One region of the Acidovorax sp. 107 genome, then DNA from elsewhere that is predicted to be linked to it. Evidence: predicted binding sites of a transcription regulator. Region 1 holds the regulator's gene; the other holds the start of a gene.
What was found. The regulator FliA, encoded in region 1, starts transcription of late flagellar genes. The targets are predictions, from matches to a motif close to CTAAAGTTTNNNNNNNNNNNGCCGNTA.
Positions count from the first base shown of each region.

Region 1 (14,790 bases):
AGACCGATCCACCCCTCTACGAACAGGGTGGCATCTTCGCCATGGTCGGCTCCACCGGTGTGGGCAAGACCACCACCACCGCCAAGCTGGCAGCGATGTGCGCACGCATCCACGGCCCTGGTAGCGTGGGCCTGATCACACTCGACACCTACCGCGTGGGCGCCCACGACCAGTTGCGCACCTATGGCCGCATGCTGGGCATCGTGGCCCACCTGGCGCACGACCGCGCAGCCTTGCAAGACCTGCTGGGCCTGCTCAGCGGCAAGAAGATGGTACTGATCGACACCACCGGTGTGGCACCCCGCGACCCGCGCAAGCGCGACATGCTGGACGTGCTGGACCTGCCCAACGTGAACCGTCTGCTGGTGCTCAATGCGGGCTGCCATGGCGACACGCTGGACGACGTGCTAACCGCCTTCAAGACCGACGGATCGCAGCAAGCCATCCTGTCCAAGGTGGACGAAGCCGTGAAGCTGGGCCCCGCCATCGATGCACTGATCCGCCACCAGATGGTGCTGCGCGGCGTGACCAACGGCCAGCGCGTACCCGAGGACTGGGAACGTGCTAACGCGCACCAGCTCATCAGCGCGTCCATGCGTGCGCCGGCCAAGTCGGCGTTCGATCCCAAGGCCACGGACCTGAACTTCTTTTTCTCGCACTCTCCCGACACGGTGACGGAGGGGGGGCTGGTCGATGCTTGATCTGGGTTTTCACCAGGCCGCCAGCCTGCACAGCCTCACTCCGCAGGCGGAGCTTCGGTTGCTGGCGGTCGCCAGCCAGGGCAACACGGCGAATGGACTGGAAACGCTGTGGCAGATCTGTGCGAGCCTGCAGCGGCTGGGCTATCCGGTGGTGGTGCTTGACGGAACGGCGCAGGAATCCGACGACAGCCCCGGGCTGCTGCACCTGCTGCAACATGCCACATGGAATGACGGTGCCAGCCTCAACCTGGGCGCCACGGCCTCTTCGCTCGCCGTGATTCCGGCGGCCAAGGGGCTGCAGCATCTGAGCCGCAAGGCAAGCGGCGACACACGCTCGCCCATGGAGAGCCTGCTGCCCTACTTCAGAACCTATGGCCTGATGGTGATTCACGCCCCCGCCTCCACCCTGGGGCCTTTGCTCACCCACACGGCCACGGTGCCACTGGTGGTCATGGGCAGTGGGGCAGCGGGCGTGATGACCAGCTACAAGAGCCTCAAGCAGATTGCCCTGCACACCGGGTTGCCGTGCATGGTGGCGGCTTTGTTGCACAGCAACACGGCCGCCGAACGCCGCAAGGCCCAGTCCCAGTTGATGACGCTGCAGGCCTGTGCCGAGCGCCATCTGGGCGGCCCCATACGGACCACCACCATTGCCACGCAGAACCCCCAGGAGCTGCAGCGCCTAGCCTTGCAACTGCTGGAAAATGCGGGCACTATGAACGGAGCGCTGGCTGCCCTGCCCACCAGCAACCTGGCAGGCATGCCTGCGCATTTTGTGCGGAGCCATTGACCAGCGCCTGTGATGCATCTCTACGTACCCACGTTGACCCGAAGCACTCCGATGGCCCCTCCTGCGGCTTGAGAACAAGATTGCCTACCCGCCCTACCAGTGCATAACACCCTCTCTATGTACACCGCCAAAGGCCAGCTTGATCGCGATGCCATGATCCGCCAGCATGTACCGCTGGTGCGGAGGATTGCGCACCACATGATCGCCAAGCTGCCTCCCAACGTCGAGCTGGACGACTTGATCCAGGTCGGCATGATGGGCCTGGCCGAAGCACTGTCCCGCTACGAAGTCGCCCAGGGCGTGCAGTTTGAAACCTTTGCCACCCAGCGCATCCGGGGCGCCATGCTCGACGAGCTGCGCGAGGGTGACTGGATGAGCCGCAGCTCGCGCAAGAGCCAGAAAGACATTGAACATGCCGTACACCGGCTGGAGCAAAAGCTGGGCCGCAGCCCGCTGGAGTCAGAGATAGCGGGCGAAATGGGCATGGGCCTGGCGGACTACCAGAATCTGCTGGGCAAGGTGCGGGGTACCCAGCTGGTGTACCTGGAAGACATGACGCATGGCAACGACGACGAGGACGGTTTTCTGGACCGCCACGTTGCCGACAGCGCGGCCGACCCGGTGGAGTTGCTGCGCGACCAGCGGCTCAAGATATCGCTGGTGAACGCCATCAAAACCTTGCCAGAGCGCGAGCAGCACATCATGGGCATGTACTACGAACATGACATGAACCTCAAGGAGATCGCCGCCGTGCTCGGCGTCACCGAGTCGCGCGTGTGCCAGCTACACAGCCAGTCCATCGCCCGGCTGCGGGCCAAGATGCGCGCGCACTGAGCGCGTACGCCAACCACGCCGGGCGCCGCGAGGGCCGTGGCGTGTGCCAACCAGGCTCCTAGGGTGTCGCATGTGGCCCCCGGCCACAAAACCCTTTTGAGAAATGAGGCGCGCTCAGCCCGCTGAGCGGTAGATGCGCGCGACGCCCGGCGCAGCACCACGCGTGCCCAGGCCATCACCGTAGGTAGACGCTGCATTGGACGGAGGCAGCAGGCCGGCGGCCTGGCGGTCGGTGCTGGCGGCAAGCCGGGCCAGGCTTTCACGATGCAGGGCCAGCATGGTGCGGATAGCATCCGCGCGCTTTTGCAGCGACGCCGGCAGAGGCATGCCACGCGCGGCCGCTTGCTCCAGAGCGCGCGAAAAATCGGCCGCTGCATCACGCAAGGCCGTACTGTGTTTTTCCAGGGAGGTAGGGTCTGCCGCCAGGAGTGCGGTCGAGACTTGTTCGATCAGCTGCTCAACAGCCGAGAGGGATTCTTCCAGAGACATGGCGCATTGTGCGATGGATTGCGCCGGGGAGCAAAACGCCGATCAGCCCCGCGAGCGGGACAGGATCTCCTGGGCGTTGGACAACAGCTTGTCGGCGATGGCTTCGGCATCCACCGAAAATTCGCCCTTTTCGATGGCAGCGCGCACGGCCTTGACCTTGCCCGCATCAAAATCAGCCGTGCTGCGGGTGGAAGGGCTGAGCGCCCGGGCAGCGGTAGAAACAGTGACAGGCACACCGGCGGATGACGCAACGAGCGCGTCTTTGGCGGCGCCTTCAGCAGCGCTTGCTGGGGCCTTGGCTTGCTTGGCAAGCCCCGTCGGCGGCAACCCGCCCGGCAGTTCCGGTGTTTGACCTATCTTCATCGCTCTCTCCACCACCCCGTTGGATGTGGGGCATCAGTAGCAATGTTTTCGACCCATTTGGCCCGGACTTTAGCCATTTATTGCCAGGGCGTCATCACAGAGTGACGTCCACTGTCCCAGAATCATTCACAGTTCCACTTACTATGCGCCCATTCTCCATGCGAACGCGCACAGTCTGCCCGGAAGAGCCTGCGGTCAGTGCCTGACCCGCTGAACTGACCGCATAACCCGGCCCCTGAGCCACCACCTTCACCTGTGCGCCGGCCTTGAACAGCAGAGGGGCTCGCACCATGGCCTGGCGCACCGCCTGCCCTGCCACCAGCTGGCGGGCAGCGGTCTGGCCCACCCACAGGTCGGGATTGGCCATGACAGGAGAGGCATCGGCCGCCCAGTCTACCTCGGCCTCGGTGGCGTCATTGGCCGTCAGCACGGCACCCGGTGCCACATTGTTGGTCAGTACCCAGGCCGGGCCAAACGCCTTGATGGTCACTGGCAAAAACACATTCCATGCGGTGGCGCCCTCCACGCAGCGCAGCCCCAGGCGTGTGCGGCCCCACAGGCGGGCACCCACGGGGAGATAAGGTTCAACGCGCGCGCAGGGCGCCAGCCGCAGGCGCGAATCCAGTGAGCCAACACTTACTTCCATACGCAAAGGCAGTGCAGAGGACGGGTTGCGGGACATCGCATCGTCCAGCCAGCGCTGGGTGAGTGGGCCCAGATCTGCCGCGGGGTCTGCCGCCGACTGGGCGTGTACAGCACCACCAGTGCCCAGCGCGGCCCCAGCCACGGCGCCCACCAGGCACAACCGACGCAACATGGCGCGGGCATGCACAGCCAGCAACGACCGGGTGGTGCTGCGCAGCGCGGCGCCATGGTTGGCAGGAGAGAAAAAGGAGCGGATGGTCATGGGAGCCTCCTGGGCATCGGCTGGCCAGGCTGCCCGCGCACGGTGCGCTACGGAAGGCAGGGGCCATTTCACCCCTGGAACTATAGGCAGATGGCCCATGCGCAAAACCCGGAACTGCGCATCCATTTGCCAGTTCTTCGCGCTTTAGAAAAAAGGCGCGGTTTCCATAATCGAGCAACGCCAAAAAGCCCCCGGGGCTGGCGACTTTGCAACCGACGGTGTGAGGCACACATGCTTGACAAGATGACCAACCAGCTGAATTTTCACGGCAACGCCCTGGTGTTGCGCGGGGAACGCCAGCGCGCCATCGCCAGCAACATTGCCAATGCCGACACGCCCGGCTACGTGGCCCGCGACTTCAAGTTTGGCGACGCGCTGCGCGAGGCCACGGGCATGACCTCTTCCGCCACGGGCACCGCTGGAGCGGCGGTCACGCGGCTGGCCACCGGCGGCTCGTACGGAACCGCAGGCACCACCGATCCGCACCATATCCCGCTGCCCACCGTGAATTCCAGCACCAGCATCGACCGGCAGGGCGCGCTGGGCTATGCCGTGCAGACGCAACCCAGCCTGGACAACAACTCGGTGGACCTGGACCGCGAGCGCGCCAACTTCGTGGACAACGCTGTGCGCTACGAAGCCACGCTGCGGTTCATCAACGGCAACGCCAAAACCATGCTCAGCGCCATCCAGGGCCAGTAAGCAGCCAGACCTGCAGCGCAGAAAGCGAGCCACCCCATGTCCATGTTTTCGATCTTCAACGTGTCGGGCAGCGCCATCAGTGCGCAGTCGCAGCGACTCAACGTGGTGGCCAGCAACCTGGCCAACGTGGATGCCGTGGCTGGCCCCGACGGACAGGCCTACAAGGCACGCCAGGTGGTGTTCCAGACGGCACCCATGGGGGCCGACAGCTCTGCGGGCGTCAAGGTCAGCGGCGTCAGCGAAAGCAATGTGCCCGGCCGCCGCGTGCACGACCCCAGCCACCCGTCGGCAGACGCCGAGGGCTACGTGACCCACTCCAACGTCAATGCGGTGGAGGAGATGGTCAACATGATCTCCGCCTCGCGCTCGTACCAGAACAACGTCGAGGTCATGAACACGGCCAAGTCGCTGCTCCTCAAGACCCTGCAGATGGGCCAGTAATTCCCGGGAGACCCCACCATGATTCTCAGTGCCACCAACGCCGTTACCACCACCACGGATGCGTCCACCAAAGCCAATGCCGCAAGCGACCCCTCGGCAGCCCAGGACCGCTTCTTGAAACTGCTGGTGGCGCAGCTGAACAACCAGGACCCGATGAACCCCCTGGACAACGCCCAGATGACCTCGCAGATCGCGCAGATCAACACGGTGACCGGCATCCAGCAGCTGAACCAGACCATGCAGAGCATGGCCGCGCAGTTCAACTCGCTGCAGGTCATGCAGGGCACCGCCCTGGTCGGCCGCAACGTGCTGACCGAGGGCTCCAGCCTGGCGGTGGCGGACAAGGCGGGCAAGGGCGGCTTCGAGCTGGGCTCGGCCGCCACCAACGTGAAGATCGAGGTCACGACCGCAGGCGGGCAGGTGGTGGACACCATCGACCTGGGCGCCAAGGCAGCAGGCCGCCACACCTTCGACTGGGACGCCAGCAAGTACACCGGCGCCACCGATGCACTGCAGTTCCGCGTGACCGCCGTCAATGGCTCCACCAAGCTGGATTCCACCGCTCTGAGCCTGGCCAAGGTCACGGCCGCAGGCGCCGAGGACGGACAGCTGGTGCTGAGCCTGTCCAACGGAAAAACCATCAACTACAGCCAGATCAAGGCCTTGGTGTAACACCAGCCCGCTTCGTATCGCGTCAACAGGAGAACACCATGAGTTTTCAGCAAGGCCTGTCCGGCTTGAACGCCGCCAGCAAGAACCTCGATGTCATCGGGCACAACATTGCCAACTCCAACACCGTCGGGTTCAAGGCCTCGCGGGCCGAGTTTGCCGAGATGGTGGCCTCGGCCATCGGCTCTGCCGGTGGCTCCAACGCGGGCATCGGGGTGGAAGTCGCTGCCGTGGCACAGCAGTTCACCCAGGGCAACCTGACCATCACCGGCAACAGCCTGGACGTGGCCATCAACGGCAACGGGTTCTTCAGCCTGACCCTGCCCGATGGCACCGCCGCCTACACCCGCTCCGGCAACTTCAAGCTGGACAAGGAAGGCAACATGATCACCAACGACAACGCCAAGGTGATGGGCTTCCCGGTGGACCCGGTCACCGGCCTGCGCTCCGGCACCGACCCCATCCCCATGGTGTTCCCGACCTCCGAGCCGATCCCTGCCAAGCAGACCACCAAGATCACGGCAGCCTTCAACCTGGATGCCCGCGCCACCGACGCCGCAGGCGACCCTGCGGCCACGCCCCCCATCCCGGCCACGCCACGCGCCACCTATGGCACGTCGATCAACGTGTTCGACAGCCAAGGGGTCGCCAAGCCGGTGAGCCTGTACTTCCAAAAAACCGCCACCGACAACACCTGGGACGTGTACGACGCCCTGGACGACCCCACGGCCGTGCCGCCTGTGGTGGCCACGCCCATCGGCCAGATCACGTTCGACAACAACGGCACCATCACCGGCCCGGTGGCTACGCCACCCGCCACCGGCTTCTCGCTGCCGCTCACCGTCAACCCCACGCCGCCCAACCCCAACAACCTGCCCACCTACACCGTGGACGTGAGCCTGGACAAGGTGACCCAGTTCGGCACCAAGTTCGCGGTGTCCAACCTGAGCCAGGACGGCTACACCTCGGGCGAGCTGACCGGCATCAACATCGAGAACAACGGGATGATCATGACCCGTTACTCCAACGGAGTGACGCGTGCCGAAGGCCAGCTCGCGCTGTCCAGCTTCCGCAACACGCAGGGCCTGGCCTCGGTAGGCAGCAACAACTGGGTGGCCACGTTCGAGTCGGGCCAGCCCGTCGTCGGCACCGCCACGGATGGCAGCTTTGGTTCGCTGCGCTCCGGCGCCCTCGAAGACTCCAACGTGGACCTCACGGCCGAGCTGGTGAACATGATGACCGCCCAGCGCGCCTACCAGGCCAACGCACAGACCATCAAGACGCAAGACCAGGTGATGTCCACCCTGGTCAACCTGCGCTGACCGGCTGAGCCCCTACTGAACCCGTACAGGACACCGGAGAGCCCCCATGGACCGCATCATCTACACCTCGATGACAGGCGCCAACGCCGCCGCCCACCGGCAGGCGGTGCTGTCCAACAACCTGGCCAACGTGTCCACCGGCGGGTTCCGCGCCGAGATGTCCACCTTCCGCTCGGTGCCCCTGCAGGGCGACGGCGCCAAGACGCGCGTGTTTGCGCTGGAGGCCACTTCGGGCTACGTCAACACCCCTGGCCCCGTGCAGCGCACCGGCCGCAACCTCGACGCGATGGCCGCGGGCAATGCCTGGTTTGCCGTGCAGGGGCTGGATGGCACCGAGGCCTACACCCGCGCCGGCAGCTTTGAAGTGTCGGCCACGGGCCAGCTGCTCACCCCCACCGGACTGCCCGTGCTGTCGGACGGCGGCGCGCCCATCGACGTGCCACCCGGGGCCGATGTATCGCTCGGGTCGGACGGCACCGTGACCTCCAAGATTCCGGGCCAGCCCGCCCAGGCCATCGGCCGCCTCAAGCTGGCTACGCCCACGCCCGAAGACCCGCTCAAGCGCGGCGACGACGGGCTGTTTCGCACCACCTCGGGCGACCCCATGCCCAATGACGCCAACGCGCGCATGCTGTCAGGGGCGCTGGAAGGCTCGAACGTGAACCCGGTCGAATGCATGGTCGGGATGATCGCTGCATCGCGCCAGTTCGAGCAGCAGATGAAGCTGCTGCAGACCGCCGAAACCAACGACAAGACCGCCAGCCAGTTGCTGAGCATGAACGGCTGATGCCGCTGCCACCCCACGCACGCACCCGCCATAAGGAAGCACCATGATCAACTCCCTCTGGATCGCCAAGACCGGCATGTCTGCCCAGCAGACCCAGCTCGACGTCATCTCGCACAACCTGGCCAACGTCTCCACCACCGGCTACAAGCGCAACAACGCGGTGTTCGAAGACCTGATCTACCAGAACCTGCGCCAGGTGGGCGCCAACACCACCGAGCAGAACCAGCTGCCCACCGGCCTGCACCTGGGCCTGGGCGTGCGCACCGTGGCGACCAGCCGCAACTTCATGCAGGGCAGCCTGCAGGAGTCCAAGAACAACCTGGACGTCGCCATCAACGGCAACGGCTTCTTTGAAGTGACCATGCCCGACGGCACCGTGGGCTACACCCGCGACGGCTCCTTCCAGGTCGATGCGCAGGGCCGCATGGTCACATCCAGCGGGCTGCCCGTGGTCAACGGCATCACCATTCCGGCCAACGCCACCAGCGTCAGCATCAGCGCCGAAGGCGCCGTGGCTGTTACCGTCCCGGGCAATACGCAACCGCAGACCGTGGGTAACCTGGCCATGGCCAGCTTCATCAACCCGGCCGGCCTGGAGCCTATCGGGCAGAACCTGTTCAAGGAATCCGCCGCGTCCGGCCAGCCCCAGCAAGGCACCCCTGGCACGAACGGCCTGGGCATCATCAAGCAAGGCTTTCTGGAAGCCTCCAACGTGAACGTGGTGGAAGAGCTGGTCACCATGATCCAGACCCAGCGCGCCTACGAGATGAATTCCAAGGCCATCCAGACCTCGGACCAGATGCTGGCCAAGCTGGCCCAGCTGTGACCCCCTTGTGACCTCCCTTTCGCCCGCGCTTTCGCCCAGGACCTTCGCCATGCGCACTTTCACACGCTCCCTTCGCCTGCTGCAGGCACTTGGCTCGCTTCGCGCGGGCGTCCCCGCCCTGGGCGCAGCACTGCTGTGCGCCGGTTGCGCCACCCTGTCGCCACCGCCGCCGGTGGACATCCTGCCCACCACCCCGCCGCCGCTGACCGCTGCACCGCGCACCCCGCCCCCGGTGACCGGCGGGCTGTTCCACAACGCCAGCTACCGCCCCGCGTTTGAAGACCGCCGCGCACGCCTGGTGGGCGACAACGTGACCGTCCAGATCGTGGAGAACGTGACGGCCAGCCAGAAGTCCTCGTCCACGGTGGACCGCGACTCCAAGGTCTCCGCGGGCGTGACCGCCCTGCCCTTCACCAGCACCAGCTTCACCGACAAGCTGGGCGTGGGTGCTTCGTCCGGCAACGCGTTCTCGGGCAAGGGTGGCACCGAAAGCGCCAACACCTTCACCGGCTCCATCACCGCCACGGTGGTGGATGTGCTGCCCAACGGCCACCTGGTCATCGCCGGCGAGAAGCAGATCGGCGTGAACCAGAACGTGGATGTGCTGCGCTTTTCGGGCACGGTGGACCCACGCGCGCTGCAGCCCGGCAGCATCGTGAACTCGACCCAGGTGGCCAACGTGCGCGTCGAATCGCGCGGACGCGGCGCGCAGAACGAAGCCCAGGCCATGGGGTGGCTGGGCCGGTTCTTCAACACCGTCACGCCGTTCTGACCGCCCAGGGCTTCGGCATCTCCACGCACTTGGCGCCGGGACATCGGCGCTGCGCCCCATCGGCGCCCTCTCGGGCGGCGGCGGGGTGCGCGCCATCCATCACTACCAATTTGATAGCTGCTTGCGCATATAGCACTAGCACATCCGGCTGTTTTGTTCAAAAAGTCACTCGCCAGAGCGCGAGCGGCGCACGCCTGCGCTCACCCCGTGAAAGCGCGCTCCAGACCCATCCAATAAGCCGGTGAACCTGCTTCTTTTTGGGTTTTAGTTCTGGCCATGGCCCACCACAATGGATGCCATGAAAGCCTCGTCCCACTCCCCCCTGCCCCGCACCGTGCGCGCCCTGTGGCTGCTGCTGGCCGTTGTGGCCGCAGGCCTGGCAACGCCGGCGCAGGCCTTGCGCGTCAAGGAAGTGGCGGCGGTGCAGGGTGTGCGCAGCAACCAGTTGACGGGCTACGGCCTGGTCGTCGGACTGGACGGCACGGGTGACCAGACCACACAGATGCCCTACACCACGCAGGCCATGTCCAATTACCTGCAACAGATGGGTATCAGCCTGCCACCCGGCACGGCGTCGCAGCTGCAGCTCAAGAACGTCGCAGCGGTGATCGTCACCGCGCAACTGCCCGCATTCGCCCAGCCGGGCCAGCAGATTGACGTGAACGTCTCGTCCATGGGCAATGCCAAGTCGCTCAAGGGCGGCACGCTCATCGTCACGCCGCTGCGCGGCGCCGACGGCGAGATCTATGCCCTGGCCCAGGGCAACATGGTGGTCGGCGGCGCTGGTGCGTCGGCCGGTGGCAGCAAGGTGCAGATCAACCACCTCAGCGCAGGCCGCATTCCGCTGGGTGCGCAGGTGGAACGGGCCGTGCCCACGCCCCTGAACGAAGGCGACACCATCAACCTGGGCCTGAACGCCTCGGACTTCCAGACCGCCCGCCGCGTGGCGCAGGTGATCAACGCCAAGCTGGGCCAAGGCCTGGCCACCGCACTGGACGGCCGCACGGTACAGGTGCGGGCTCCCATCGACCCCGGCGCCCGCGTGGGCTTCATCGCCGACCTGGAAGAGCTGCCGCTTGAATCGTCCACCCCCGCGGCCAAGGTGGTCATCAACGCCCGCACGGGGTCGGTGGTGCTCAACCAGTCAGTCACGCTGGGGCCTTGCGCCATCGCCCACGGCAACCTGTCCATCACCATCAGCTCCACACCGGTGGTCAGCCAGCCCAATGCCTTCTCGCAAGGGCAGACGGTGGTCACGCAAAAGAGCGACATCACCATCAACCAGGAGCCGGGCAACGTGATCCAGATGCCCGCGTCGCCGCAACTGGCCGACGTGGTCAAGGCCCTCAACACGCTGGGCGCCACGCCGGGCGACCTGCTGGCCATCCTGCAGGCCATCAAAGCCGCCGGCGCACTGAACGCCGAGCTCGAGGTGATCTGAATGAAGCACCCCCTGCGTCGCTTCGCGCCGGATTCACGGCCTGTGGGTGACCCACCGCAAGAGGCTTGACCATGGCCCTCACCCTCCCCTCCTCCGGTAGCACCACCAGCCCATCGAACGCGCTGGCGGTCGATATCCGCTCGCTCAATTCCCTCAAGTACGACGCGGGCACCGCCAACAGCGCACAGGTCACGCGCGAGGCGGCCAAGCAGTTTGAGTCGCTGTTCATGCGCGAACTGATCAAGAGCATGCGCGACGCCACGATGAAGTCGGGCCTCATGGAAGGCGAGCAGGCCAACCTGGGCCAGGACATGCTGGACCAGCAGCTGTCGGTCAACATGTCGGGCCAGCAGGGCGGTCTGTCGGAAGCCATTGCCCGCCAGCTCTCGCGCCAGATGGGGGGCGCAGATGCCAACTTTTCGGTGCCTTCCACGCTGAGCCTGCCGCAGGCCCAGCCCCGGTCTGCGACCTCCGCCACCACGTCGTCCGTCGATACCACCCTGCCGGTCCCCAAAGGCCGCGAAGGCTTTGTGCAGCACCTGAGCGGCACCGCCGAGCGCGTGGCACAGGAGAGCGGCATTCCCGCCAGCTTCATGCTCGGCCAGGCCGGACACGAAACCGGCTGGGGCAAGAGCGAAATCAAGACCGCCAGCGGCGGCAACTCGTTCAACCTGTTCGGCATCAAGGCAGGCAAGGGCTGGACCGGCAAGGTGGCCGAGATCACCACCACCGAATACATCAACGGTACCCCCCGCAAGGTGGTGGCCAAGTTCCGTGCGTACGACTCGTACGAGGATTCGTTCCGCGACTACGCCAAGCTGATCACCGACAACCCGCGCTACGAAAAGGCCCAGGCCACCGCCAAGACGGGCTCTGCCGTGGCCTACGCGGCCGAGCTGCAAAAGGCGGGCTACGCGACCGACCCCGAGTACGCCAAGAAACTCAGCGGCGCCATCAACAGCGCACTGCGCGTGCAGCGCGCCCAGGCATGATGGACCAGAAGAACCGAGGTAAGCCATGAGTCTGCTCAACGTCGGCGCCCGCGCCCTGCTGGCCAATCAGGTGGCCCTGCAGACGGCGGGCCACAACATTGCCAACGTCAACACGCCCGGCTATTCGCGCCAGACCGTGGTGCTGCAAACCGTGCAGGGCCAGTTCACGGGCGGTGGCTACATCGGCCAGGGCGTGGACGTGCAGACCATCCTGCGCAACCAGAGCGAGCTGCTCACGCGGCAATCGGCCGCTGCCGGATCGACCCAGGCGGCCGACGCCGTGCGCGCCGAGCGCCTGAGCCAGTTGCAAGAAGTGTTCAGCGGTGGCACCCAGGGTCTGGGCGCCGCCATCAACGACATGATGAACGCTTTCTCGGACGTGGTCAGCAGCCCCACCGACATCACCGCACGCACGGTGGTGCTCACGCGGCTGGACGAAACGGCCGCACGCATGCGCACGGCCAGCGACCGGATCAACGAGATCGAGTACACCGTCAAGGAACAGCTGCAGAGCAGCGTGACCGCGATCAACAGCCTGGCCACCCAGATGGCGGCCATCAATGAGCAGATCGCCCGTGCCACCGGCAATGGCCAGAGCCCCAATGACCTGCTGGACCAGCGCGACCAGATCATCCGCGACATCAACCAGTACGTGCAGACCACCCAGATCCCGGCGGATGACGGCACCGTGGGCCTCTTTGTGGCGGGCAGCCAGCCCTTGGTGCTGGGCTCCACGGCCACCAGCCTGTCGATCGGGGATGCGACGGCCTTCCCGGGCAGCGGCCAGTCCAAGCTGTTTTTCAATCGCCCCGGAGCCACCCCCGTCGAACTGGACGAGAACGTGCTGGGCGGCGGCACTGTCTCGGGCCTGCTGCGCTTTCAGAACACCGACCTGAGCGAAGGACGCAACCTGCTGGGCCGCATGGCGCTGGCCATCGGCATGACGATGAACGACCAGCAGAACCTGGGCCTGACGCTCGACGGCGTGCCGGGCAAGGACCTGTTCGCCTTGCCCACCAGCATGCCGGGGTACACCAACGGTGCAGGTGTGGGCACGGTGTCGTTCACCGGCCCTACGCAATTCGCGGCCTCGGACTATGAAATCCGCTTCACCACAGGTACCGCCGGGCAGGTGGTGCGCCTGTCCGATGGCAAATCGACCCCGTTCACCGACGCGGCCAATCTGGCCACGCTGCAGATCGACGGGCTCAACTTCAACCTGACTACACCCGGCAACCCCGGCGAGCGCATGCTGTTCAAGCCGTTCAGCACGGCCGCCAACAACATCCAGGCGCTGGTGTATTCGCCGCGCGACCTGGCCGCCGCCAACCCCATCAACGCGGCCATGGGCACCGCCAACGGCGGCACCATGCAGCTGGGCAATCTCAAGGCCACGGGCCTGCCCAACCCGCCGGGGCTGGTGCTGCCGGCCAATGCCAACCCTGCGGCCGTCCCACCCATCCTGGGGGGTATCCAGCTGCAGTTCAACGCCGGGCCGCCCACGACGTACGACGTGCTGGACCGGGGCACCGCCCCCCCCACGTCGCTGGCCACCGCGCAGCCTTACACCTCGGGCCAGCCCATCTCGATCAACGGCTGGGAAATCACGCTGCAGGGCACGCCCAAGACGGGCGATACCGTGGTGATCGGCAATGCGGTGGACCCGCAATACGGCGACACCTTTACCCGCAACGCGGGCAATGCCAGTGCGCTGATGGGCCTGCGCGACGTGAAAATGTTTGACGAATCCACCCTCACCGACGGGTACGCGGGCGCCATTGCCCAGGTGGGCACGCGCACCCAGAGCGCCAAGTTTGCAGAACAGCTGTCTTCCACCATCGCGGCCAACCTGGAGCGCGACCGCACGGCGGTCTCGGGCGTGAACCTGGACGAAGAGGCGGCCAAGCTGATCCAATACCAGCAGGCCTACCAGGCATCCGCCAAGATGATCCAGATTGCACAGAACATTTTTGATTCGCTGATCCAGGGCCTGGGCCGCTAACCGCCGCCCCAGTGTGAGGAGTTCGACATGAGCACAAATATCTACCGCGTCGGCACCGCCAACATGTATGACAACGCGCTGCGCAATCTGGGCGCGCGCCAGACCAGCCTGACCACCTTGCAGGAGAACCTGACCTCGGGCAAACGCGTGGTGCGCGCCAGCGACGACCCGGTGTCGGCCGCGCAGGCCGAGCGTGCGCTCAACCGCCTGTCGCGCATCCAGACCGAGCAGCGCGCGCTGGAAACCCAGCGCAATGCCATCGCGCAGGCCGAATCGACGCTGGGCGACGCGGTGGGCCTGGTGCAGAGCTTCCGCGAGCTGGTGGTGAATGCGGGCAGCGCCACACTCACCACCAACGACCGCGCCACCATCGCCAACCAGCTGCAGGGCCTGCGCGAACAGCTGGTGGAAGTGGCCAACCGCAAGGACACCAATGGCATCCCGTTGCTGGGCGCGCTGGGCAGCGCCCTGGCGCCGTTCCTGGGGCCCCTCAGCAGCAGTCCCGACTACGTCTTTGATGGCCTGCCCGGCCAGACCGCCAGCAATGGCGTGACCATCCCCGGTACCGTGGACGGCGACGCCGCTTTCATGTTCGACCCCAACCGCGATGGCGTGTACACCGCGGGCGTCAGCCCCATCCCCAACAGCCGCCAGCTCACCACCACCCCCGTCACGCCCGTGGACAAGAGCCTGATCACCGGCGACAACTACACCATCACCTTCAGCGCGGTGGGCGCGGGCGCCACGCCGGG
Region 1 is NZ_QBTZ01000001.1:2,596,855-2,611,644, forward strand. It holds gene flhF (flagellar biosynthesis protein FlhF) at 1-701, shown strand, start outside; gene C8C99_RS12160 (hypothetical protein) at 694-1,491, shown strand; gene C8C99_RS12165 (RNA polymerase sigma factor FliA) at 1,609-2,325, shown strand; gene C8C99_RS12170 (hypothetical protein) at 2,440-2,814, opposite strand; gene flgM (flagellar biosynthesis anti-sigma factor FlgM) at 2,857-3,177, opposite strand; gene flgA (flagellar basal body P-ring formation chaperone FlgA) at 3,272-3,994, opposite strand; gene C8C99_RS12185 (flagellar basal body protein) at 4,316-4,786, shown strand; gene flgC (flagellar basal body rod protein FlgC) at 4,823-5,227, shown strand; gene C8C99_RS12195 (flagellar hook assembly protein FlgD) at 5,246-5,899, shown strand; gene flgE (flagellar hook protein FlgE) at 5,938-7,218, shown strand; gene flgF (flagellar basal-body rod protein FlgF) at 7,265-8,005, shown strand; gene flgG (flagellar basal-body rod protein FlgG) at 8,049-8,831, shown strand; gene C8C99_RS12215 (flagellar basal body L-ring protein FlgH) at 8,881-9,603, shown strand; gene C8C99_RS12220 (flagellar basal body P-ring protein FlgI) at 9,893-11,044, shown strand; gene flgJ (flagellar assembly peptidoglycan hydrolase FlgJ) at 11,116-12,036, shown strand; gene flgK (flagellar hook-associated protein FlgK) at 12,062-14,038, shown strand; gene flgL (flagellar hook-associated protein FlgL) at 14,066-14,790, shown strand, end outside.

Region 2 (14,790 bases), 300 kb from region 1:
GATGAAGGCGCAGTCCGAAGGCGCCCTGAAGGGCGTGCTGGGCTACACCGAAGACAAGGTGGTGGCCACCGACTTCCGTGGCGACACCCGCACTTCGATCTTTGACGCGGACGCCGGCATCGCGCTGGACGGCACCTTCGTGAAGGTCGTTAGCTGGTACGACAACGAATGGGGCTACTCGAACAAGTGCCTGGAAATGGTGCGCGTGGTCGCCAAGTAAGCTTTCTTTGAGAAGTTGAAAAAGCGCTAGAAGCAACTACCCTGTTCAAGCCGGTCGCCTGCAAAGGCCACCGGCTTTTTTTCCGCCTGCGCGGTACTGGCCCACGGAATCAGGTCGCCGCCACGGCAGGTGCCTGCGGCGGCGTGCTGGCAATGTGCACCGTGCGGGTGGGGAATGCAAACTCCACCCCCATGGCCTTGAACTCACGCAGCAGTCCCAGGTTGATGGACTGCTGCAGGTCCATGTACAGGTTGTAGGCCGGGTCTTCGACGATGTAGACCACTTCGTAGTCCAGCGAGTTGGTGCCCAGTGCCTTGAAATGTGCACGGTCAAAGCGCAGCTCTGGGTGCGCCTCGATGAGCTTGCGCACGACGCCTGGAATCGCCTCGGCCTGCTCGGGGGTGGTGCCATAAGCCACGCCAAAGGTGAACACGATGCGCCGCCGCTCCAGCATGCGGAAGTTGCTGATGGTCTGCTTGAGCAGGTCAGTGTTGGACATCACGATCTGCTCGCCCTGCAAGCTGCGGATGCGCGTGGTCTTGAGGCCGATCACCTGCACCGTGCCCGACACGTTGCCCACCACGATGAAGTCGCCTACCTCAAAAGGCTTGTCCACCGCAATCGCCAGCGAGGCGAACAAGTCGCCCAGGATGTTCTGCACCGCCAGCGCCACGGCAATACCACCCACCCCCAGGCTAGCGATGAAGGCCGTGATATTCACCCCCACGTTGGACAAGATGGCCAGCAGCACCACGCTCCACAGCAGCGTGCGCAGCCCCCACGACATCAGCGTGGCCGAAGCGCTGACCTGCGTCATGCCGCTGGACGAGTGCCGCTCCACATAGCGGCGCACGCCGATGCCGATCGCGCGCATGCCCCACAGCCCCATCTGCAGCGCCACGGCCACAAACCACAGCTGGCTCAGGCGGCTCTCCCAACGGCCCGGCAGGTCCAGCAGACTGGCGCCCACCAGCAGCGCCACCACCAGCATCAGCGTGCGGCTCGTGCCTTCCAGCACGTCCACCAGGGTCAGTGCCATGCCGCTGTGTGACTGCGTGGCCCACCCTTTGGCGCGACGGGTCAGCAAGTGCAGCACCACAAGGATGGCGGCGTAGGTAGCGACAGCCGCTGCCAGGGCCACACACAGGCTCCATAGCGGCACACCCGCAAAAGTGGTCTCCTGGACCCAGATGAAAAACGTGGATGGCGGCATGCAGTAACTCTCCTCTTCGTTGTGCAAGGGGGATAGGTGGAAGGCGGGCGTACGGCGTGCGCAAACAGCCCGCGCACAGGCATCGGCAGCAGACGGCGCAGCCTGGGGACAACGCGGTGTGCGTGTGTTGCCCTTGATCGAGGCCCATGCAAAGCGAGAGTTCCCCGACGCGCCTTCACATCCGTCGCACTCACAGTGTCAGCGCCCGGCGTGCAAATGTTCGTAAGACATGCCCGACAGCGATACAGAGGCAGGACCTACGCCCGCTCGCTGAGCGGGCCCCAACAATGCATCAACACCAGAACCCCCTGGTTGCCCACCCCACACACGGGTGCGGCGTCTCCAACAACCTCCAGAGGAGTCCCACACACCATGCATTCATCTGCACTGATCCGCACTGCCACAGCGGCAATCGCACTGGGCGCACTGGCCGCCTGCTCGTCCACCCCCGCCCCCACCGAACAGATGGCGGTCACCCGCACCACCGTGAACCGCGTAGCGGCGGCACCGGCGGTGGCCACCAGCGCCCCCGTACAACTGCAGCAGGCCCGCGAGAAGCTCATCCAGGCCGAGAAGGCCATGGCAGAAAAGGACTATGTGGCCGCGCGCCGCCTGGCCTCAGAGGCAGAGGTCGACGCTCGCGTGGCCGAGACGCGCGCCGACGCCGCGGGCAATGCCGCCACCCTGGCCCAGGTGCAGGACAGCATCCGCGCACTGCAAGACGAAATCAACCGCCGTTCGCCCCGCTAGTCCAGCGCCCTGCGCGGTGCCCAGTGCGCCCCGCCTGGCGGCTACGCCTCTCGCCCACCGGCGCCAAGGCCCCAGATGGCCCCGCGATTGAATTCACTCCAATACCCAAGGAACATCCAACCATGCCACGCTTTTTTCACCGCACCACCGCCCTGTGCACCAGTCTGATTGCCGTGGGCCTGCTGGCCGCCTGCGCTAGTACCACCCCGTCGCCCGCCCTCGAAGAAGCCCGCACTGCCGTGAGCACTGCGGCAGGCGACCCGGCCGTCAACCAGTACGCCCAACTCGAACTCAAGCAGGCCACCGATGCCCTGGCCCAGGCCGACAGCGTGTGGGCCGATGACAAGGACACCTCCGAGACCAACCACCTGGCGTACATCGCCCGCCAGCGCGCCGAGATTGCCACCAACACGGCCCGCGCACGCCAGCTCGATGCCAATATCAAGCAGGCCGGCAGCGAAGCCGATCGCATCCGCCTGCAGGCCCGCACCCAGGAGGCCGATGCCGCCCGCCTGCGCGCACAACAGGCCCAGCAGCAGGCCATGAGCGCCGAGCAGCGCGCCGCACAACAGCAGGCACAAGCCACCGCCGCCATGGCCCAGGCCAACGCCGCGCAAGACCGTGTGCGCGCACTCGAAGCCCAGCTGCGCGACATGGAAGCCCAGCAAACCGAACGCGGCCTGCTGGTGACCTTGGGCGATGTGCTGTTTGCCTTCAACAAGGCCGAGCTGTCAGCGCAAGCGGCCCCACGTTTGGACAAGCTGGCCAACTTCCTCAAGCAGTTCCCGGACCGCAAGCTGCTGATCGAGGGCTACACCGACAGCGTGGGTGGCGACAGCTACAACCAGGACCTGTCAGACCGCCGCGCGCAGGCCGTGCGCGATGCACTGGTGCAGCGCGGCGTGGACAGCAGCCGCATCACCGCACGCGGCTATGGCAAGGCCCACCCGGTGGCCGACAACGCATCACCCGAAGGTCGCGCCATGAACCGCCGCGTGGAGATCGTGATTGCGGATGACAAGGGGAACTTGCGCGGGCGTTGATGCCTCGCACACGCCCTCTCAGGCCGCAGTGAAGCTGCGGTGCTGAGGCCCCACTAGACCGCGCCGCTCACGCTGCGCGGTCTGCAAACGTCTCGGTATCCACTTCGCTCGCAGCTTGCGCGTTGTAGCGGTTGCCCACCACCGTGCGCTCGTTGATCAGCGCATCCAGCCGCGCCATGGTGGCGGCATCCAGCCGCACATTGGCAGCCCCCAGGTCGTCCTGCAAATGCGCCACGCTGGTGGTGCCCGGGATGGGGATGATGTGCTCGGCCTTGTGCAGCAGCCATGCCAGCGCCAGTTGGGCGGGCGTGCAGCCCACATCGCGCGCAATGGCCTGGTAGCCGTCGAGCAGCGCCAGGTTGGCCGCATAAGCGTCGGGCGCAAAACGGGGCATGGCGCGGCGGATGTCCTTGGCGTCGAGCGTGCTCACATCGCGCAGCTCGCCACAGAGAAAGCCCCGCGCCACGGGGCTGAACGCCACAAAGGCGGCACCCAGTTCGTGGCAGGCGTCCAGCACGGCGATCTCGGGGTTGCGCGTCCACAGCGAATACTCGGTCTGCACCGCCGCAATCGGGTGCACCGCGTGGGCCTTGCGCAAGGTGGCGGCCGACACCTCCGACAGGCCGATGCTGCGGATCTTGCCCGCGCGCACCAGATCGGCCAGTGCGCCCACGCTGTCTTCGATGGGCACCTTCTTGTCCCAGCGGTGCAGGTAATACAGGTCAATCACATCGGTCTGCAGGCGGCGCAGGCTGTCTTCGCAGGTCTGGCGCAGCGTGGCGGGGCGGCCATCGATCACGCGCACCAGCTTGCCGTCGCCGTTCACATCAACACCCTGCATGCCACATTTGCTGGCCAGGGTGAAACGGCTGCGTTGCTGCTTGAGCACACGGCCCACCAGGGTTTCGTTGGCGCCAAAGCCATAGAGCGTGGCGGTGTCGAACAACGTCACGCCCGCATCCAGCGCGGCCAGCAGCACGCGCTCGCCCTGCTCGGCAGACACCGGTGCGCCATAGGCGTGCGAGAGGTTCATGCAGCCCAGGCCAATAGCCGAGACGGAGAAAGGTCCCAAGGTTCTTTGTTGCATGCCGCGAGCTTACGGCAAGCGCGGCAACCGACCGGGTGGCTCGGGCTTGGGTGGAGGCGTGGAGCCTAGGCAGCCAGTGGCCGCTTCGCCCACAACTCGATCCGCTCACCCGCTGCGCAGGCGGCCACCAACTGCGCAAACCGCGCCTCCCGGGTCGCATCGCGTTTGGCGGAGGTCACCCAGTGCAGCATCACCTTGCGGTAGCTGGGCGGTGTGGATTCCTGAAAGTACCGCCACGCGGCTTTGTTGCGCTGGAACGCACGCTGCAGCGCCACCGGCAGCTCGGCCACTCCCGCCTGTTCGTGCGAGTAGATGGCCGACTTGTCGGCCTTGCGGTGCGCAAAGGCGGCCAGCCCCGCAGGCGTCATGCGGCCCGCCGCCTGCAACTGCTCCACCTTCGCGATGTTGACCGCACTCCAGATCGACGACGGCTTGCGCGGCGTGAAACGGATCGAGTACGTGTGCTCGTCAATACGCCGCCGAATGCCATCGATCCAGCCAAAGCACAGGGCTTCGTCCACCGACTCCGACCAGCCCATGCTGGGGCGGCCCGAGCCCACTTTGTGAAAACCCACCAGCAACTCAGGCGCGCTGGCCGCATGGCGCTCCAGCCACTGGCGAAACGCCTGCGGCGTGGCGAAGAAGGTGGGGGTGGTCTGGGAGGCCATGGTGTTGCGAACGTCCTTCCTGCGTGCTGCCGGGCGGGCTGGCTATTGCTGCTGTGCCGGTGGGTCGGCTAGGCCACCAAGACGTCTTGCGCAAGCTCGGCGCAGGGCCCCAGGGGCAACACGCACAGTGTCACGCTGTCGAGCGTGAGCACCAAGCCCAGTTGCCCGCCCACCTGCACCACCCCACCCACCGTGGCCGGTGCGCGCGAGGCACGCGATGGCACGGATTGCACGGAGCGCTGCATCGCCATCGCACTCACGGGCGGCTGGCGCAGCAGGGCCCACAGGGCCTGCGGGTCCCGAAATTGCAGCGACTGCAGATAAAGACGCAGCACCGCAGGGTCGCCGTCACTGGGTTCATCGCGCCCATCACCGTGGCGGGCCTGCGTTTGGGACTGCGCTTCGGCCTGCCGCAGGCGCTGCAATGCGCGGCGCAATTGCTGGCGGCTGGCCGTTTCCGTCCGGCCGGTGGCCTGCGCCAGCTCGGCATGGCTGGCATCGAACACCGCATGCAGCAGCACTGCGGCGCCCTCCATAGGCGTCACGCACGCCGCCAGCCGCCGCAATGCGAGCGTGGCTTGCTGCGCCAGCGCGGCATCGGCCTCTGCCGAGGGCGCGACCGAACCGGCAACATCGCCAAGCGCAATCTGCGTGGCTTCGGTCAGCCATTGGGCCATCCACTGGCGCCGCCGCAGGCGGTCGATGGCCAGGTTGCGCACCACCGTCAACAGCCACGCCTGGGCCGCATTGAGCGCCGGGGCCTGGGCCTCCAGCGCACGCACGTAGGCGTCTTGCACGGCGTCCTCGGCCTCGGCCGGACCCAGCAGGCGCGTGGCGGCGCGCAGCAGGGTGCTGCGGCTGGCGTTCACCAGCGCCATCAGATGTTCATCGTTCTGCATCGGGGCATGGTGCCACAGGCTGCGGCAAGCCGCACATCGCCAGACCATGGCTCGCATAGGTTGGCGGCGCTCAGTTCAAGAGCCCGCTTTGCGAGCGGACCGTCAACTTTCCCTGCGCCTTGCCGATATCCAGGGATGCAAGTTGGCAGCACCACCTCCTCCCCCGTCAAACCTTCTTCCTCCAGCGGCAGCAGCGACATCGCCAAGCTGCAAAAGCAGCTGCGTGAACTGACGGAGGAACTCAAGGGCGTGGTCAGTTCCGACATGGACGCCAAGGCCAAACAAGAGAAGGCCAAGCTGCTGCAGGCGCAGATCCAGATGGTGCAAGCCCAGATTACGGCGATACAGCGCGCGCAACAGCAAGAGCAGCAACTGTCCCAGGTGGCGAAGGCCGAAGAGGCGGCGGCCAATGCCGCGCAGCAAAAGAAGACCCAGGCGGCAAAGACTTCATCTTCTGGCCTGGGCAATAACGTCGATACCTACGCCTGAGCAGTAGGGCTTGGGGAGAAGGCTGCCAACCTGCAGCACACCGCCCCCGGCATGCGTCCGGCGCCCCATGGGCCTGCGGCGTCCGCGACAAGCTCCACCCGCCATTGCATGGACAATCTCGGCATGTCTGGCGCACCTACTACTTCACACCCTTCTTCCGCCCACCCCGTACTGATCGCCGGGGGTGGCATTGGTGGCATGGCCACCGCCCTCACCCTGCACCAGATCGGCGTGCCCTGCATCGTCTTTGAGACGGTGCCGGAACTGCAGCCGCTGGGCGTGGGCATCAACCTGCAGCCCAACGCCGTGCGCGAGCTGCACGACCTGGGGTTTGGCAACGACGTGCTGGACACCATTGGCCTGCAGGCGCGCGAATGGGCGCTGGTGGGCCGCAACGGGAACGAGGTGTATGCCGAGCCGCGCGGCCTGGAGGCGGGCTACCACTGGCCGCAGTATTCGGTGCACCGGGGTCAGCTGCAGATGATGCTGTACCACGCCGTCAAAGCCCGCCTGGGCGACAACGCCGTGCAGCTGGGGCAACGTGTAGTGGGCTACCGGCAGGATGCGAATGGCGTCACCGCCATCGTCGAGACACGCGACGGCGAGAAGCGTGAAGTAGCGGGCTCGCTGCTGATTGCGGCCGACGGCCTGCACTCGGCCGTGCGGGCGCAGATGCACCCCACGCAGCCCCCCATCCAGTGGGGTGGCGCCATCATGTGGCGGGGCACCACGCCGGGGGTGCCGGTGCGCACGGGTGCTTCGTTTGTGGGCGTGGGCTCGCTGCGACACCGCGTGGTGTTCTACCCCATCACGCCGCCGGACCCGGCCACAGGCCTGGCCACCATCAACTGGATTGCCGAGATCACGGTGGACAACCAGGGCGGCTGGCAGCACGGCGACTGGAACCGGCGCGTTGCGCTGGAGGAGTTCGCTCACCACTTTGACGGCTGGAACTACAGCTGGCTGGACGTGCCCGCCATGCTGCGCGGCGCCAAAGACATTTTTGAATACCCCATGATCGACCGCGACCCCGTGCCCACCTGGGTGGACGGCCGCGTGGCGCTGCTGGGCGATGCGGCGCATGTGATGTACCCCGTGGGCTCCAACGGAGCCAGCCAGGCCATCGTGGATGCGCGCGTGCTTGGCGCGCAGCTGATTGCGCACGGCGTGGGCCCGCAGGCGCTGCGCGCCTACGACGACAAGCTGTGCAAGGACATCTCGGCGCTGGTGCTGCGCAACCGGGGCTCTGGGCCCTTTGGCCTGCTGGGGCTGGTGGACGAGCGCTGCGGCGGGGTGTTCGACCACATCGACGACGTGCTGCCGCGTGAGGAGCGCAAGGGTTTCATGGCCCGGTACAAAGCGGCGGCGGGGTTTGCCATCGAGACGCTGAATGCAGCGCCGCCCACCATTGCACCGGGGCAGCGCGTGGCGGTGGGCTGAACAGTCCAAAGCAAAGCAGCACCGGGCGGACCAGTCGGTCCGCCATCCATCGCATGCCGAGCGCGCAAGCGCAGGGCCATGTCACGCCCGGCGTGTCTCGTTCGTCAAGGCAGTCCTGTCACTCTATTCAAAGACTTGGCCCCATGGACACGCCAGATACCCACACCCCACCCTCCACCCCTGGCGCCGAGCCGCGCACGTCGTACCTGGAAGAAAAGGCCTTCAAGGCGCGCACCCTGCTGGTCTTCGGCACCATCACCGACACGCTGGCCGCCGATGTGGCGCGGCGGCTGATTGCGCTGGATGCAGAGAGCGCCGAGCCCATCGACATGCTGGTGAGTTCGCCCGGCGGGCACCTGGAGTCGGGCGACACAATCCACGACCTGGTGCGCTTTATCGCTGCGCCGGTGAACATGATCGGCACCGGCTGGGTGGGCAGCGCGGCCACGCACCTGTACCTGGCGGCACCGCGCGAGCGGCGGTTCTGCCTGCCCAACACACGCTTTTTGATCCACCAGCCCAGTGGGGGCGCGGGCGGCCCGGCCAGCGACATCGCCATCCAGGCGCGCGAGATGGTGAAGGCGCGCGAGCGGATTGCAGGCACCATCGCCCGGCAGACAGGCAAACCGCTGGAGGTGGTGCTGGCCGACATCGAGCGGGACCGCTGGATGTCGGCCGAGGAGGCCGTGGACTACGGCCTGGTCTCGCGCGTCATCGAGAACAAAGCGGCACTCAAGGGATGAGGCCGTGCCGCTATTTACTATTAAATAGATAGCTATCAGCGCTTGATGGTCGGGCGGAAACGGCCTTTCTTACTTGAAATCAGCCCGCGTTGAGCTGCTGCTCCAGGTTGTGCAGCACCTGGTAGCACGGCAGCACCTGCGCCACGCTGGCGTTGGGCTCGCGGCCTTCCTTGATCGCGGCGAAGAACTCGCGGTCCTGCAGCTCGATGCCGTTCATCGACACATCGACCTGGCTCACGTCGATCTTCTCTTCCTTGCCGTTCACCAGATCGTCATAGCGGGCGATGTAGGTGGCGGTGTCGCCGATGTAGCGGAAGAAGGTGCCCAGCGGGCCGTCGTTGTTGAAGCTCAGGCTCAGCGTGCAGATCGCACCGTTGGCGGCCTGCAGCTGGATGCTCATGTCCATGGCAATGCCCAGATCCTTGTGGATGGGGCCCTGGATGGCGTTGGCTTTGACGATGGGGCTGCCGGCCTGGTAGGCGAACAGGTCCACCGTGTGGGCCGCGTGGTGCCACAGCAGGTGGTCCGTCCAGCTGCGGGCCTGGCCCAGCGCGTTCATGTTGGTGCGGCGGAAGAAGTAGGTCTGCACATCCATCTGCTGGATGTTGAACTCGCCTGCGGTGATCTTCTTGTGCACGTACTGGTGGCTGGGGTTGAAGCGGCGGGTGTGTCCGCACATGGCGACCAGGCCGGTCTGCTTTTGCAGGGCGACGACCTTCTCGCCATCGGCCAGGATGTCGCACAGCGGGATCTCGACCTGCACATGCTTGCCCGCTTCCAGGCAGGCGAGGGACTGGCTGGCGTGCATCTGCGTGGGCGTGCACAGGATCACGGCGTCCACTTCCTTGATGGCCAGGCTGTCGGCCAGGTCGGTGGTGACGTGTTTGATGCCGTACTTGTCGGCCACTTCCTGGGTCTTGGCCAGGTCGCGGCTGATGAGGGAGACGACTTCCACGCCGTCGATGTTCTTGATGCCGTCCAGGTGCTTGATGCCGAAGGCGCCTGCGCCTGCGAGTGCGACTTTGATGGTCATGGTGTGTGTCCTTTGGCGGGTTTTTTACGTGTTCTCAAGAATCAGGTGGCCCACGGCGGTGTTCGACGCGGGCACATGGTAGAAGCGGTGCGCCAGCTTCGGCGGCTTGCCTCCAGCCACATCGGCCATTGCGCCGCGCGCGATGAGCCACATCACCAGCTCGATGCCTTCGCTGCCCGCCTCGCGCACGTAGTCAATGTGCGGGATGCTGGCGGCGGCCTCGGGGTCGGCAATCAGCTTGTCGAGGAAGGCGTTGTCGAACTCCTTGTTGATGAGCCCCGCGCGCGGGCCCTGCAGCTGGTGGCTCATGCCGCCCGTGCCCCAGATGTGCACGTTCAGGTCCTCGTCGTAGCTCTCCACCGCCTTGCGGATCGCCTGGCCCAGGTTGTAGCAGCGGCGGCCGCTGGGCACGGGGTACTGCACCACGTTCACGGCAAACGGGATCACCGGGCAGGGCCATGCGCCCTTCACGGGGTCCTGCTCGCCAAACATCAGCGACAGGGGCACAGTCAAGCCGTGGTCCACGGCCATCTTGTTGACGATGGTGAGGTCAAAGTCCTGCTGGATGACCGACTGCGCAATGTGCGCGGCCAGGTCGGGGTGGCCGATGACCTTGGGCACGGGGCGCGGGCCAAAGCCCTCGTCGGCCACTTCGTAGTCGGCGGCGGTGCCGATGGCGAAGGTGGGGATCAGGTCCAGGCTGAAGGCGGTGGCGTGGTCGTTGTAGACCAGGAAGATCACATCCGGCTTGTTGTCCTTGACCCATTGCTTGCCAAACTCGTAGCCCGCGAACACGGGCTTCCAATAGTCTTCGTGGGTCTTGCCCAGGTCCATGGCCGCGCCAATGGCGGGCACATGCGATGTGAACACGGAGGCGGTGATTCTGGCCATCGTCAAATTCCTTTCTTGCCCGCGCTGCCCTGGGGCTGGCGGTGCGCCTGCGCGTCGCCGTCTTCGCCAATCACGCGGTTGCCGTTGGCCGACCGGCCACCGTTGATCATCATGTTGCGGTATTCCTCTTCGGTCATGCCGGTCATGCTGCCTGCCATCTGCTGAAAGCTCTTGCCGTCGGTGGAGCCGATCTTGGCCAGAAAGTAGATGTTGCCGCCCAGGCGAATGCACCAGTTCAGGTCGCGCGCCAGCACGGCCTGCTTCTGCTCTTCGGTCATCGCCCATTCGTCCAGGTAGGCGCGTTCATCGGCCTTGAAGCGCGCGCGGTTCTCGGCCTTCATCAGGCTCATGCAGAACTGGTTGAGCCAGTAGCCCTTGCGGCTTTGCTCGGCGTCGAAGATGGTCGTGCCGGGCACGTCCAGGTAGGGTTTGTCGAGTGGCATGGCATCAGCCTTTCTTTGTCACTTCTTCAGGCCAATACAGGCGCATGGGGTTGTCCACCAGCAGCTTCTGCTGCAGCTCAGCCGTGGGCGCGATGTGCGGTATGAAGTCCACCAGCAGGCCGTCGTCGGGCATGTGGTCCTTGAGGTTGGGGTGCGGCCAGTCGGTGCCCCACAGCACGCGATCGGGGAATTCTGCAACCACCTTGCGGGCAAAGGGCACCACGTCCTGGTACGCGTTCTGCTCACCGTTCAACGCCTTGGGGCCGGTCACGGAGAGGCGCTCGGGGCAGCTCACCTTGCTCCACACATTGGGGTGCTGGCGCATGAACTTAAGGAACAGCGCGAACTCTTCGCTGTCCACACCCTTGCTCACATCGGGGCGGCCCATGTGGTCCACCACCACGGTGGTGGGCAGGGCGGTGAAGAAGTCCCACAGCTCGGGCAGGTCCACCGCCTCGAAGTAGATGACCACATGCCAGCCCAGCTTGGCGATGCGCGCGGCAATCTCCATCAGCTCGTCCTTGGGCGTGAAGTCCACCAGGCGCTTGACGAAGTTGAAGCGCACACCGCGCACACCAGCGTCGTGCATGGCCTGCAGCTCCTGGTCGGTGACCGAGCGCTTGACGGTGGCCACGCCACGCGCCTTGCCGCCGGAGTGCACCAGCGCATCGACCATGGCGCGGTTGTCCGCACCGTGGCAGGTGGCCTGCACGACCACGTTGCGCGCAAAGCCCAGGTGGTCGCGCAGCGCAAACAGCTCGTGCTTGCTCGCGTTGCACGGGGTGTACTTGCGCTCGGGCGCGTACGGAAATTCAGCACCAGGGCCAAACACGTGGCAGTGCGCGTCCACGGCGCCCGCAGGCAGCTGGAATTGGGGCTTGGCAGGGCCGGCATACCAGTCAAGCCAGCCGGAGGTTTTGGTGAAATCACCGGAAGTCGGTTTGGACATCTTGGTTCTCGCAGGGTTCGGGTCAATCGGGTTTGATGTTGGCTTCACGCACCAGTTTTTCGTAGCGTTGGCGATCGGAACGAATCAATGCCGCAAACTGGTCGGCCCCGCCCGGCAGCACCTCGCCACCGACGGCCGCCATGCGGTCGCGCACTTCCTTGGTCTGGAGCGCCTTTTGCACTTCAGCGTGCAGCTTGGCGACGATGGGCTTGGGGGTGGCCGCCGGTGCGACCAGGCCGTACCAGACCGAGGCCTCAAAGCCCGGGAAGCCAGACTCGGCAATGGTCGGTGCGTCAGGGAACACAGCGGTGCGTTTGGCGCTCAGCACGGCCAGCACTTTCAGGCGGCCACTCTTCACGTGGGGCTGGGCCTCGAGGGCGTTCACGGCCACCAAGGGCAACTGGCCGCCGATCACGTCGGTCAGCGCCTGAGATCCGCCCCGGTAGGGGATGTGCAGCAACGAGACGCCGGCAGCGCGCTTGAAGAACTCGATCGCCATGTGGGGGGTGGACCCATTGCCGGGGCTCGCAAAGGAAATGCTGCCGGGCCCGGCCTTGGCAGCGGCAATCAGCGACTTGATGTCGCTGTAGGGTGCGTTGATATTGGCGGCAATCACCACCGGCACGCGGCCGACCAGCGCCACCGGGACCAGGTCCTTTTCCGCATCGAACGGCATCGGTTGGTAGAGCGCCATGTTGGCCGCCAGCGCGTTGGCCGCCATCAGCAGGGTGTACCCATCGGGTGGCGACTCAATGACGTATTTGACGGCAATGTTGGTGCCCGCGCCAGGCTTGTTGTCCACCACAAACGGCTGCCCCAGGCTGGCCTGCAATGCCTGCCCTACCGACCGCGCCACAGCGTCCACGGCGCCGCCCGCCGAGTAGCCGACGACGATCTTGACCGGTTTGGAAGGGAAGTCTTGCGCGCGGGCCGCCAGGGGCACCGCCCCAGCCGCCACCAGGGACGAGACAGCCAGCGTGCCCAGCAAGCGACGCGAGATCAGAGCGAATGGAGCGAGCATGGAAGTGGGCCTGTGCAATGGAAGGGATGGAGCAAACAGACGACAAGGACCAACGAGAACCTCAAGGGACGAGGCAACTGGAACCTGGGAGGCATCTGAGCGCTTCATTTTTGATAGCTGCCAGCGCTTTAAGAATAAGCACCAGAAGCCAAAAATACTTGAAAGTCTTGTCAATCGATGTACTTGAGGCCTGCCTTCTCCAGGCCGGGGCGCATGTTGTACATATCGAGGCCCAGCACGCCGCTGGCGAGCTTGGCGCGCTTTTCGCCTTCAAAGCTCTCGCGCTTTTGCGCGGCGGCCAGCGTCTCGGCCGCGCGGGCGGCGGGCACACACACCACACCATCGTCGTCGGCCACGATCACGTCGCCCGGAGTGACCAGCGCACCGGCGCACACCACGGGGATGTTGACCGAGCCCAGCGTGGCCTTGATGGTGCCCTTGCTGCTGATCGCTTTGCTCCACACGGGGAAGTTCATCTCCTGCAGCGTCTTCACGTCGCGCACACCGGCGTCGATGATGAGGGCGCGCGCGCCACGGGCCTGGAAGGATGTGGCCAGCAGGTCGCCAAAGTAGCCGTCGGTGCACTCCGAGGTGACGGCCGCCACCACGATGTCGCCGGGCTGGATCTGCTCGGCCGCCACATGCATCATCCAGTTGTCGCCGGGCTGCAGCAGCACGGTGACGGCGGTGCCGCTGACCTGCTGGCCGCTGTAGATGGGGCGCATATAGGGCTTGAGCAGGCCCACGCGGCCCATGGCCTCGTGCACGGTGGCCGAGCCGAGGGCGGCCAGGCCGTCGGCCGCTGCGCGATCAGCGCGGGTGATGTTGCGGTAGACAACGCCAAGTTCAAACATGTCAGAGCCCCTTTGCCTTCAGGCGTGAATCGAGTCGGGAGAACACGCGGCGCGTGTTGGCTTCGTAGATCTGGTGCTTGTCGTCGGCACTCAAGATGGTGGAGGCCTCGATGTAGCGCTTGGTGTCGTCGTAGTAGTTGCCGGTGGTGGGGTCGATGCCGCGCACGGCGCCGATCATCTCGCTGGCAAACAGCACGTTCTTCACCGGGATCACGGTGTTCAGCAGGTCGATGCCGGGCTGGTGGTACACGCAGGTGTCGAAGAACACGTTGTTCATCAGGTGCGTGTCCAGCAAGGGCTTCTTCATCTCTTGTGCCAGTCCACGGAACCGGCCCCAGTGGTAGGGCACTGCGCCGCCGCCGTGCGGGATCAGGAACTTGAGCGTGGGGAAGTCCTTGAACAGATCGCCCTGGATGAGCTGCATGAAAGCCGTGGTGTCGGCATTCAGGTAGTGCGCACCGGTGGTGTGGAAGCACGCATTGCAGCTGGTGCTCACGTGGATCATGGCGGGCAGGTCGTACTCCACCATCTTTTCGTAGATGGGGTACCAGTGCTTGTCGGTCAGTGGTGGGCTGGTCCAGTGGCCGCCCGAGGGGTCGGGGTTCAGGTTGATGCCCACGGCGCCGTATTCATGCACGCACTTTTCCAGTTCGGGGATGCAGGTGGCCGGGTCCACGCCGGGCGACTGCGGCAGCATGGCCACGGGCACGAAGTGGTCGGGGAACAGCGTGGAGACGCGGTAGCACAGCTCGTTGCAGATGGCGGCCCAGGTGCTCGACACATTGAAGTCGCCAATGTGGTGGGCCATGAAGCTGGCGCGCGGGCTGAACAGCGTGATGTCGCTGCCGCGCTCTTTCATCAGCTTGAGCTGGTTGGTCTCGATGGACTCGCGCAGCTCGTCGTCGCTGATGTGCAGATCCGCCACTTTGGGCATGGCCGCCGGGTCTTTGATGCCGGCGATCTGCGCATTGCGCCAGTTCTCCAGCGCCTTGGGGGCCGTGGTGTAGTGGCCGTGGCAGTCGATGATGAGGCTCATTGTGGGGTGCT
Region 2 is NZ_QBTZ01000001.1:2,899,998-2,914,787, forward strand. It holds gene gap (type I glyceraldehyde-3-phosphate dehydrogenase) at 1-220, shown strand, start outside; gene C8C99_RS13595 (mechanosensitive ion channel family protein) at 330-1,433, opposite strand; gene C8C99_RS13600 (DUF4398 domain-containing protein) at 1,806-2,183, shown strand; gene C8C99_RS13605 (OmpA family protein) at 2,306-3,226, shown strand; gene C8C99_RS13610 (aldo/keto reductase) at 3,294-4,313, opposite strand; gene C8C99_RS13615 (YdeI family protein) at 4,379-4,981, opposite strand; gene C8C99_RS13620 (RNA polymerase sigma factor) at 5,050-5,880, opposite strand; gene C8C99_RS13625 (FlxA-like family protein) at 6,016-6,369, shown strand; gene C8C99_RS13630 (flavin-dependent oxidoreductase) at 6,493-7,809, shown strand; gene C8C99_RS13635 (ATP-dependent Clp protease proteolytic subunit) at 7,953-8,552, shown strand; gene C8C99_RS13640 (Gfo/Idh/MocA family oxidoreductase) at 8,632-9,585, opposite strand; gene C8C99_RS13645 (class III extradiol dioxygenase subunit beta) at 9,610-10,476, opposite strand; gene ligA (protocatechuate 4,5-dioxygenase subunit alpha) at 10,479-10,919, opposite strand; gene C8C99_RS13655 (amidohydrolase family protein) at 10,924-11,868, opposite strand; gene C8C99_RS13660 (tripartite tricarboxylate transporter substrate binding protein) at 11,891-12,889, opposite strand; gene ligK (4-carboxy-4-hydroxy-2-oxoadipate aldolase/oxaloacetate decarboxylase) at 13,060-13,743, opposite strand; gene C8C99_RS13670 (amidohydrolase family protein) at 13,745-14,779, opposite strand.
Region 2: the regulator FliA is predicted to act here: its motif matches at 5,982-6,008, upstream of C8C99_RS13625 (FlxA-like family protein).